2 linked regions of the Cohaesibacter gelatinilyticus genome follow. The main gene of each other region encodes a partner of the protein of the gene in region 2 in a complex. Links are inferred from orthologs where the notes say so. Each region holds a gene or a part of one and is shown on either strand. Other genes may lie near its edges.

Region 1 (4,053 bases), on a different replicon or contig from region 2:
AAACGCCGACAGAAAAACGAGGCGAAGAATTGAAATAAGCTTCATTACCTTGTTCCTTTCTAGGCTGTACTTGCAGCTTGCTTGGCACGGCCTTTACGGGCAGGTGCACCGATACGAAGGCGACGATCTGCCAGTGAAAAACATGCACCGAAGAACATCACCAGGGAGCCCAACCAGATGAAGGTCACCCAAGGCTTGTAGTAGATCCGAACAGCCATCGCGCCATTATCTTGCTTGTCACCAAGCGACATATAAAGCTGGGTAACGCCCCAGATGGTGTAGATATCGGTCTCAGTCGTAGGCATTCCGCGGGTATTATACACCCTTTTGACAGGGTTTAGAGTGGTCACCAGCTTGTCACCTTCAGTCACTCTGAACGTGCCTGCAACATCTGAATAGTTATGCTCAGAACTTTCCTTCATGCCTTCAAAGGTAAAGGTATAACCTGCAATAGTACGGCTATCGCCGACCTTCATGATGGAAATGTCTTCCAGCTGATAGGAAGAGGCAACAACAATGCCAATGACGGTCATGCCGACGCCAAGGTGCCCCAGAGCTGCCCCCCAAACCGACTTTGGCATACCAAACATGCGAGAGATGGCTTTGGAGAAGGAATTTTTGAAGAAACCCGAACGCAACTGGATTTCCGCAAAGGACCCGATCACCAGCCAGACACCGATGCCGATGCCAAGTGGCGCCAGTGCTGGTCCACCTTCAACATAACCATAAACCAGTATGACGGTCAGGATAGCGATACCCAGTGCCGTCCAGAGGCGCTGCATGGCTGCACCCAGATCACCGCGTTTCCAAGCGAGAAGCGGACCGAAAGGCACTGCGATCAAAAGCGGGATCATCATTGGGCCGAAGGTAAGATTGAAGAAAGGCGCACCAACCGAAATCTTTGCTCCTGTCGTCGCTTCCAATGCCAGCGGATAGAGCGTTCCAACCAGAACTGCAGCTGTCGCAGCAGAGAGGAAAAGGTTGTTCAGTACCAAAGATCCTTCCCGGGAGATTGGCGCAAAAACACCTCCTTGACGGAGCATGGACGCGCGCCATGCAAAGAGAGACAGTCCGCCTCCAATGAAGGCTACCAGCAGAATGAGAATAAAAACACCACGGCCCGGATCGGTCGCAAAAGCATGAACTGAAGTCAATACGCCGGAACGCACGAGGAAAGTGCCGAGCAGAGACAGCGAGAATGTCAGGATGGACAACAGGATTGTCCAGACCTTCAATGCACCCCGCTTTTCCATAACGATTGCTGAATGAAGCAATGCCGTACCGCACAACCAAGGCATGAAGGAAGCGTTTTCAACTGGATCCCAGAACCAGTAACCACCCCATCCAAGCTCATAATAAGCCCAATATGACCCCATGGAGATACCAAGGGTCAGGAAGCCCCAAGCTGTCAGAACCCATGGACGAACCCATCGAGCCCATGCCGCATCAATGCGCCCCTCGAGAAGAGCTGCAATTGAGAATGCAAACGAGATGGAGAACCCGACATAGCCGAGGTAAAGCAGTGGCGGGTGAATAGCCAAGCCGACATCTTGAAGGATCGGGTTCAAATCACGCCCTTCAATCGGGGCATCGGCAATTCTGTGAAAAGGATTGGACGTAACCAGTACAAACAACAGGAACGCGGCTGTAATCCATCCCTGCACTCCGAGCGTATTCGCCTTCAGCTTTGGTGGCAGGTTGCGCCCAAAAGCACCAACCATCGCACCAAAGATAACCAGAATGAAAACCCAAAGAAGCATTGAACCTTCATGGTTACCCCAAACAGAAGTGTATTTGTACAAAAGAGGCTGAGTTGAGTGACTATTCTCCCAGACATTCTGCACGGAGAAATCCGATGTCACATAGGCATGTGTCAGCGCCGCGAAAGCCAATCCAACGAACAGAAATTGCGTGATGGCAATAGGGCTTGCCACCGACATCATGCGATTATCGTCAATCTGAGCTCCCCAGATCGGCACCACGGATTGAACGAGAGACAGGGCGAATGCCAAAATCAGCATATAATGGCCAAGCTCAATGATCATTTGGTCACTCCCATCAATTACCCGCCAAGCGGCAATTGAATAACTGGTCTGTTACACCCGACTGGTCCGGGTTGTTTACGTCCGAAGACGGGAATATTTTCGAATTTGGTTTACACCAAAATTCTAGTAGGTTTTGGCTTCTGCCTCGTCGCCTTGCCAATGCCCTTGCTCTTTCAAGGCATCTGCAACTTCTTTTGGCATGTAGGTTTCGTCATGCTTTGCGAGGACGGTATCAGCATCAAAGGTTCCGTTGGTATTCATAACACCCTCTGTCACAACGCCCTGCCCTTCACGAAACAGATCAGGCAGAATTCCGTTATAAGCGACCGTCACATCAGCGCCGCCGTCAGTTACGACGAAGGAAACCTGTGTACCCTGACCGCGATTGATGGTTCCATCTTTCACCAAACCACCCAGACGAATACGCTGTCCTGGCTTGACGCTATTGGCTGCTACGTCAGAGGGAGAATTGAAGAAGACAATCTGATCCTGCAAAGCAAACAAAATCAGACCAACAGCGGCAAACAGGACAACCCCTGCTGCACCGATCATTGTCATACGACGTTGCTTTCTTGTCATGAGAGGGATCCTTTTTCTTTCAACTCAGTTTCAGCGCCGGTTTCACATCCGGCAGATGAATTCGGTTTGTATTCAATTGGCTCACTGGTTTATCGACAGACCCAATGAGCGAGCCGCTGCTTTGACTTTTTCCATTCCTGGAACATCGGAGCGCAAAGCATCCAAAGCATTGTGAACCGTCTTGGCTGCCTTATCCGGGCGCTTAAGAACCAGTTCGGCTCTGATAAGCTGTACCCATTCTTCTGCACTCCCACCTTCGCTTTCCAACCTCTCTGACAAAGTGGAAACCATATTCTCAATCATTGCCTGGCGATCTTTGGCGTCCAATTGAGATGCATTGTCGATATCTTCCTGGGTCGGACCTTTTGCTGCTGAAGCCCTTTGGCTTTCTGAAATTGCTGGCACTTTGGTGTCGTCCAGCTTCTTGTTCAGTGCAGCAATTTGGCTCTTGGCAAAAGGTACCCAGGCTGAATCCGGCTTGGAATCGCTGATGAGTGCTTCCCATGCTTCAATTGCCTGAGGGATCTTGTCTTGTTGCCCCAAAGCGATTGCAAGAAAGAAACGAGGTTTTGGAGCAATTCTATCCAGCTTGTTTGCCTGAAGAAACAAGCTGATCGCTTTCTGCGAAACGACGCCGCCCTCTTTCACCACCAAGGCTTCTCCAAGGTCTGAGAGATTTTTCGCGGTTTCCCCTTCCAGACGCACGACGTTGCCATAAGCCCGAATGGCATCATCAGGCCGACGCATGGTCAGATAAATCGGCGCAATCAGCTTCCATCCGCGTATATCATCCGGATTGGCTTTCAAAACCCGTTCGACTGACGCAACCCGCTCTATCAATGTTTGTTGTTCCGGATCTTTGGTCAATCGCTCAGCCAATGGCTGACCTGATATTTCAGGTTTTCCCATATGATAGTAGAGCCCCAGCCCAACGACAGGAACGATCAGCAAGGCCAACAGGCTGGAAACTTTGACTGCACCAGAATGCGATGAAGTATTTTCCTGTTCCGCATCCAAGGCTTCCTGAGTGTAGATCAGACGGCGAGCAACCTCGGCCCGAGCAGCGTCCGCTTCACTGGCAGCAATCAAGCCGCGCTTTACATCTGCATCAATCTCTTTGAGCTGAGACTTGTAGACGGTCAGGTCATAAGCCTCTGCGCTATCAAGTTTCTTTTGTTTGCGAGATAATGGGTACAAAATCACCATAACCGCAAGCGCCGTAAGCAGGGCTGCAAAAATCCAAAACATACTGGTCCACATTCTGACTGGTTCTGGTCAAAAATTTGCACTTTTGACTGGAATGTCAAATTAACTCATGTTCATCTAAACCAAGATGCGTTTTGTCAATTTCGAGCAAACCTTACTAACTTTTAATGTTTAATGGATTTGAGGATGCTCATTTGCTCTCCTGCAACCGCACTCGAACACA
Region 2 (4,212 bases):
TTGTCCTTGTTCATCTCCAGCAGCATTGGATGTTCGTCACGACAAGCCGGGCACCAGGAGCCCCAGATATTGACCAAAGTGACCTGACCCATCAGATCGGATGTCTTGAAGCCGGGCATTGGTGCGCCATTGGCCTCAAAGCCCTCCAAAGCAGGCAGGTCAAAGTCAGGAGCGGGCTTGTTGATCAGGACAGATGGGATTTGTGATGGATCACCGCCTTTTGCCATTTGCAGCAGGAACAAGGTTGCGAGGCCAAGGAAAATCACGAGAGGCAGAATGATCAGCAGGTTGATCCCGCCTTTCTTCTTGCCGTCGGTCGTGTCTGTAGTAGCTGGCTCTGTGCTCATCTGGGTGCTCATTTTTCGTGCGGTATGGATTGTTCAAACGCTTGCTGAATCTATTGTTTCTTGCGGGCGGAGCGGCGGGTAACGCCACGGGCTTCCAGCTCTGCCAGAGCTTTGCTCTGAGTGCGTCCATCAATCACGATCCAGACAACAAGGATGGCAATGGTGAGAATGACAACGCCATAGGAAGCAGTGATGAAACCGGTATAGGGTCCGAGCATGATCTGTTTCCTTTTCCTAGTTAGTAGCCTGGGAAGATGCAGCGCGTCTTGCGGCTTGCATCTGCATGGTGCGGATACGACGGCGCATGATCTCGTTTTTCATCACCTTCAGATGCATCATGACGAACATGGCGGTGAAAGCGAGAGCCATGACCAGTAGAGGAATGAGAATGGAGCTATGGACCTTGGAACCATCCATGGTGATGACGCCTGCTGGCTGATGCAAGGTGGACCACCAATCAACCGAGAATTTGATGATCGGGATGATGATGAAGCCAACGAGGGTCAGAATGGCGGCCGCTTTACCAGCACGGATTGGATCTTCGATGGTGCGCCACAGAGAGATCAGGCCGAGATAGATGATCAACAGGACCAGCATGGAGGTGAGGCGTGCATCCCAAACCCACCAAGTGCCCCACATCGGCTTGCCCCAGAGGCTTCCGGTCACAAGGGACAAGAAGGTGAATACCGCGCCCAGCGGGGCTGCAGCTTTGGCGGAGACGTCGGCCAGAGGATGTTTCCAGACAAGCGTGCCGATGGATGACATTGCCATCATGGTATAGGCGCCCATGGCGAGCCAGGCGGCAGGCACATGGATGAACATGATCTTGACCGTTGCGCCCTGCTGGTAATCGTCTGGCGCGACGAAAAAGGTCATGTATAGGCCAATGGCAAAGGAAATGATTGTCAGGCCAAAAAGCCAGGGCATCAGTTTGTCAGCGAATGACAGAAAGCGGGTCGGATTGGCCAGATCCCAAATGCTGAAAGATTTTTTGGCGGTGGCAGTCATGCCTGATCACCTTTTGTCTTGATGGTCCTATCATGCGGCAAAGCCACCGGTCTGGTTCGTTGGTCTGTTTCCAGTTGGTCCTGTCACCAGTCACTGCCAGACGGGCCATGCTTACATGGTTGTCAGATCGGCTTGGATTTATGCTTGGTCCGATCCCATGCCAAAACTTATGGCTGCCACGACATTTCTGCCTTGATCAATATCATGTCTCGCAGTCAGCGCGTATTACGATTTCGTAAGGTTGATCGCGATGCGCCTAAGAGTAGTCCTGAGCCAAGCCCTCTCCCCCTCCCAAACCACCCGATATGGTACCCTCGTGGGCGGTTTGGGAGGGGGAGAGGGCTGGATATTCTGCCTATAGCGCGTTCCCGAAAAGTTGCAGACTTTTCGGATATGAATTCGCTCTTAAAAGTCTCTGTTAGAGTCTTAAAATCAGGCACTAAGATTTATACTGATCGAATATGGCTATTCTTGAGCAGTGCGAAGAGCCGCCGCAGATGCAATCGGTCCGATGATCAGCATCAGCAGCGAAATTGCGCAAAGAATGTAAAATGGCGTGGTGAAGGGAGCGGGCTCAGTCACTGCACCAACGGAGGCACTGACACCGAAAATCAGGATTGGGATGGTCAGCGGCAGAATCAGAATTGAGAGCAGCAAACCACCACGGCGCAGGATTACGGTAAGAGCAGCGCCGACGGACCCAATCAGGGTCAACGCAGGAGTTCCAACCAACAAGGTCGCTGTGACTGCCGCAATGCCGACAGGTTCCAAATTGAGAAAAAGCGATAGCAGGGGAGCTGCCAAAACAAGCGGCAGGCCTGTTGCGACCCATTGCGCCGTACATTTGATCAGGACGATCAATTCCAGAGGATGATCGGTCAGCAGCAAAAGATCGAGTGAGCCATCATCCTGATCTGCCTGATAAAGCCGATCCAGCCCCAAAAGTGTTGCCAGAAGTGCGCCGATCCAGAGCACTGCAGGGCCAAGACGAGCCAGAAGGTTCAGATCCGGTCCGACGGCAAAAGGAAAGACCGTTACAACGATGAGAAAGAACAAAACGCCCATCAAGGCTCCGCCGCCAACGCGCACGGAGAGTTGGATTTCGCGTTTGAACAAGGCACCCATGGCACTCATTGTTGGCTCTCCTGCAGCTGGTCCTGCTCAAATAATTCGTCATCGGCAAACGGATCGGCAATTTGTTCGCGACCCAGCTCCAACCGGTCAGGATTGAGTAATCCCAGCGGGGCGTGAGTGGCTGCTATGATGAGGCCGCCTTTTTCCAGATGCTCTGCCATCAGGATTTCGAGTTTGCGCTCGGAAGCCGCATCAAGAGCAGAGGTTGGCTCATCCAGCAGCCAGAGCGGACGGTGGCAAACAAGCAAGCGGGATAGGGACAATCGACGACGTTGACCAGCCGAGAGATATGCCGCTGGCATATCGATGAGATCACCAAGATCCACTTCCAGCAAAGCTTCATAAGCCGTGCGGGTAGGGGAGCCATAAAAGCTCTGCCAGAAATCGAGATTTTCTTTCAGGGTCAGCGCTGGTTTGATGGCATCGGCATGACCGAAATAATGCGCTTGCTGACCAACGCTTAGTTCCTCGTCGCCACCTTCCAGCTTAACCGTGCCAGCATTGGCGTGAACAAGACCTGCAAGCGTACGCAACAGAGAGGATTTCCCGATGCCATTGGGGCCTGTGACGACAAGGGCTTTGCCCTGTTCCAGCGTAAAACTGACATTTTCCAAAACCGGACGCCCCCCGCGAATGCAGCTCAGGCCATTTACGATTAATTGCATGGTCATCCTTGTCGGTTGGCGCTTGGGTCATCTGGTTTTTAGCGGCTTGGCTCGCTTTTGCCTTGATTTTTATCATCTGGCAAGACGCATGATCTTCAATTCTAAGTATCAATGCCTATTTCATAAGTGCACGCAGGTGTGAAGGGACAAATTTCCTTCATCTGTGGCATGATAGAAGAGACCTCATACTTATATATTGCCCCTTTTGCCAGACCAAGCCTAAGGACCGACCATCATGACTAAATCCCTGAATAGTTTCAACGCCAAGCAAAGTCTTGAAGTGAATGGCAAGACCTATCATTATTTCAGCCTGATTGAGGCCGAGAAGAATGGCTTGCCCGGCATTTCGAAATTGCCTTACTCTCTGAAGGTGGTGTTGGAAAATCTCTTGCGGTTTGAGGATGGCCGATCCGTGACGGCCGATGATATCCGTGCCTGTGCCGATTGGCTGAAGGAGCGCCGCTCCAGTGCCGAGATTTCCTATCGTCCAGCTCGCGTCTTGATGCAGGACTTTACCGGTGTACCGGCCGTAGTGGATCTGGCTGCCATGCGTGATGCAGCTTCCGATCTTGGGGCGGATCCGCAAGCCATCAATCCGCAGGTGCCGGTGGATCTGGTGATTGATCACTCGGTCATGGTGGATCATTTTGGCAATGAGCGTGCTTTTGGTCGCAATGTTGAACTGGAATATGAGCGCAATGGCGAGCGCTATGAATTCCTGCGCTGGGGACAGCAAGCTTTTGATAATTTCCGCGTTGTGCCTCCCGGGACCGGTATCTGCCATCAGGTCAATCTGGAATATCTGGCCCAAACTGTTTGGACGCGGGATGAAGATGGCGAGACAATTGCCTATCCTGATACATTGGTTGGAACTGACTCCCACACCACCATGGTCAATGGTCTGTCCGTTCTTGGCTGGGGTGTCGGTGGTATCGAGGCGGAAGCGGCGATGCTGGGTCAACCGATCAGTATGCTGATCCCCGAAGTGATCGGGTTCAAACTGACCGGCTCCATGGTGGAAGGGACAACAGCTACCGATCTGGTTCTCACCATCGTGG

The links.
Region 1: the proteins of ccmB (region 2) and ccmE are in contact, whole or in part, in a solved structure (PDB 8CE8), measured with the Escherichia coli proteins. The link is inferred for Cohaesibacter gelatinilyticus from one-to-one orthologs.

What each region holds. Positions count from the first base shown.
Region 1 is NZ_OBEL01000001.1:753,824-757,876, reverse strand. Bases 897-3,686 are described here. They hold ccmE (cytochrome c maturation protein CcmE), read right to left. Parts: upstream 2,625-3,686; coding sequence 2,169-2,624; downstream 897-2,168. Other genes in these bases: ccmI (c-type cytochrome biogenesis protein CcmI), read right to left, coding at 2,706-3,686; CRO57_RS03380 (heme lyase CcmF/NrfE family subunit), read right to left, coding at 897-2,045. In the rest of the region: CRO57_RS03385 (cytochrome c-type biogenesis protein), read right to left, coding at 1-45; more of CRO57_RS03380, read right to left, coding at 60-896; more of ccmI, read right to left, coding at 3,687-3,872. UniProt on the Escherichia coli protein: Heme chaperone required for the biogenesis of c-type cytochromes. Transiently binds heme delivered by CcmC and transfers the heme to apo-cytochromes in a process facilitated by CcmF and CcmH.
Region 2 is NZ_OBEL01000003.1:113,784-117,995, reverse strand. Bases 651-3,599 are described here. They hold ccmB (heme exporter protein CcmB), read right to left. Parts: upstream 2,481-3,599; coding sequence 1,821-2,480; downstream 651-1,820. Other genes in these bases: acnA (aconitate hydratase AcnA), read left to right, coding at 3,390-3,599; ccmA (heme ABC exporter ATP-binding protein CcmA), read right to left, coding at 2,486-3,154; CRO57_RS14380 (heme ABC transporter permease), read right to left, coding at 651-1,355. Also shown: CRO57_RS14390 (DsbE family thiol:disulfide interchange protein), read right to left, coding at 1-347; heme exporter protein CcmD, read right to left, coding at 398-565; more of CRO57_RS14380, read right to left, coding at 582-650; more of acnA, read left to right, coding at 3,600-4,212. UniProt on the Escherichia coli protein: Required for the export of heme to the periplasm for the biogenesis of c-type cytochromes.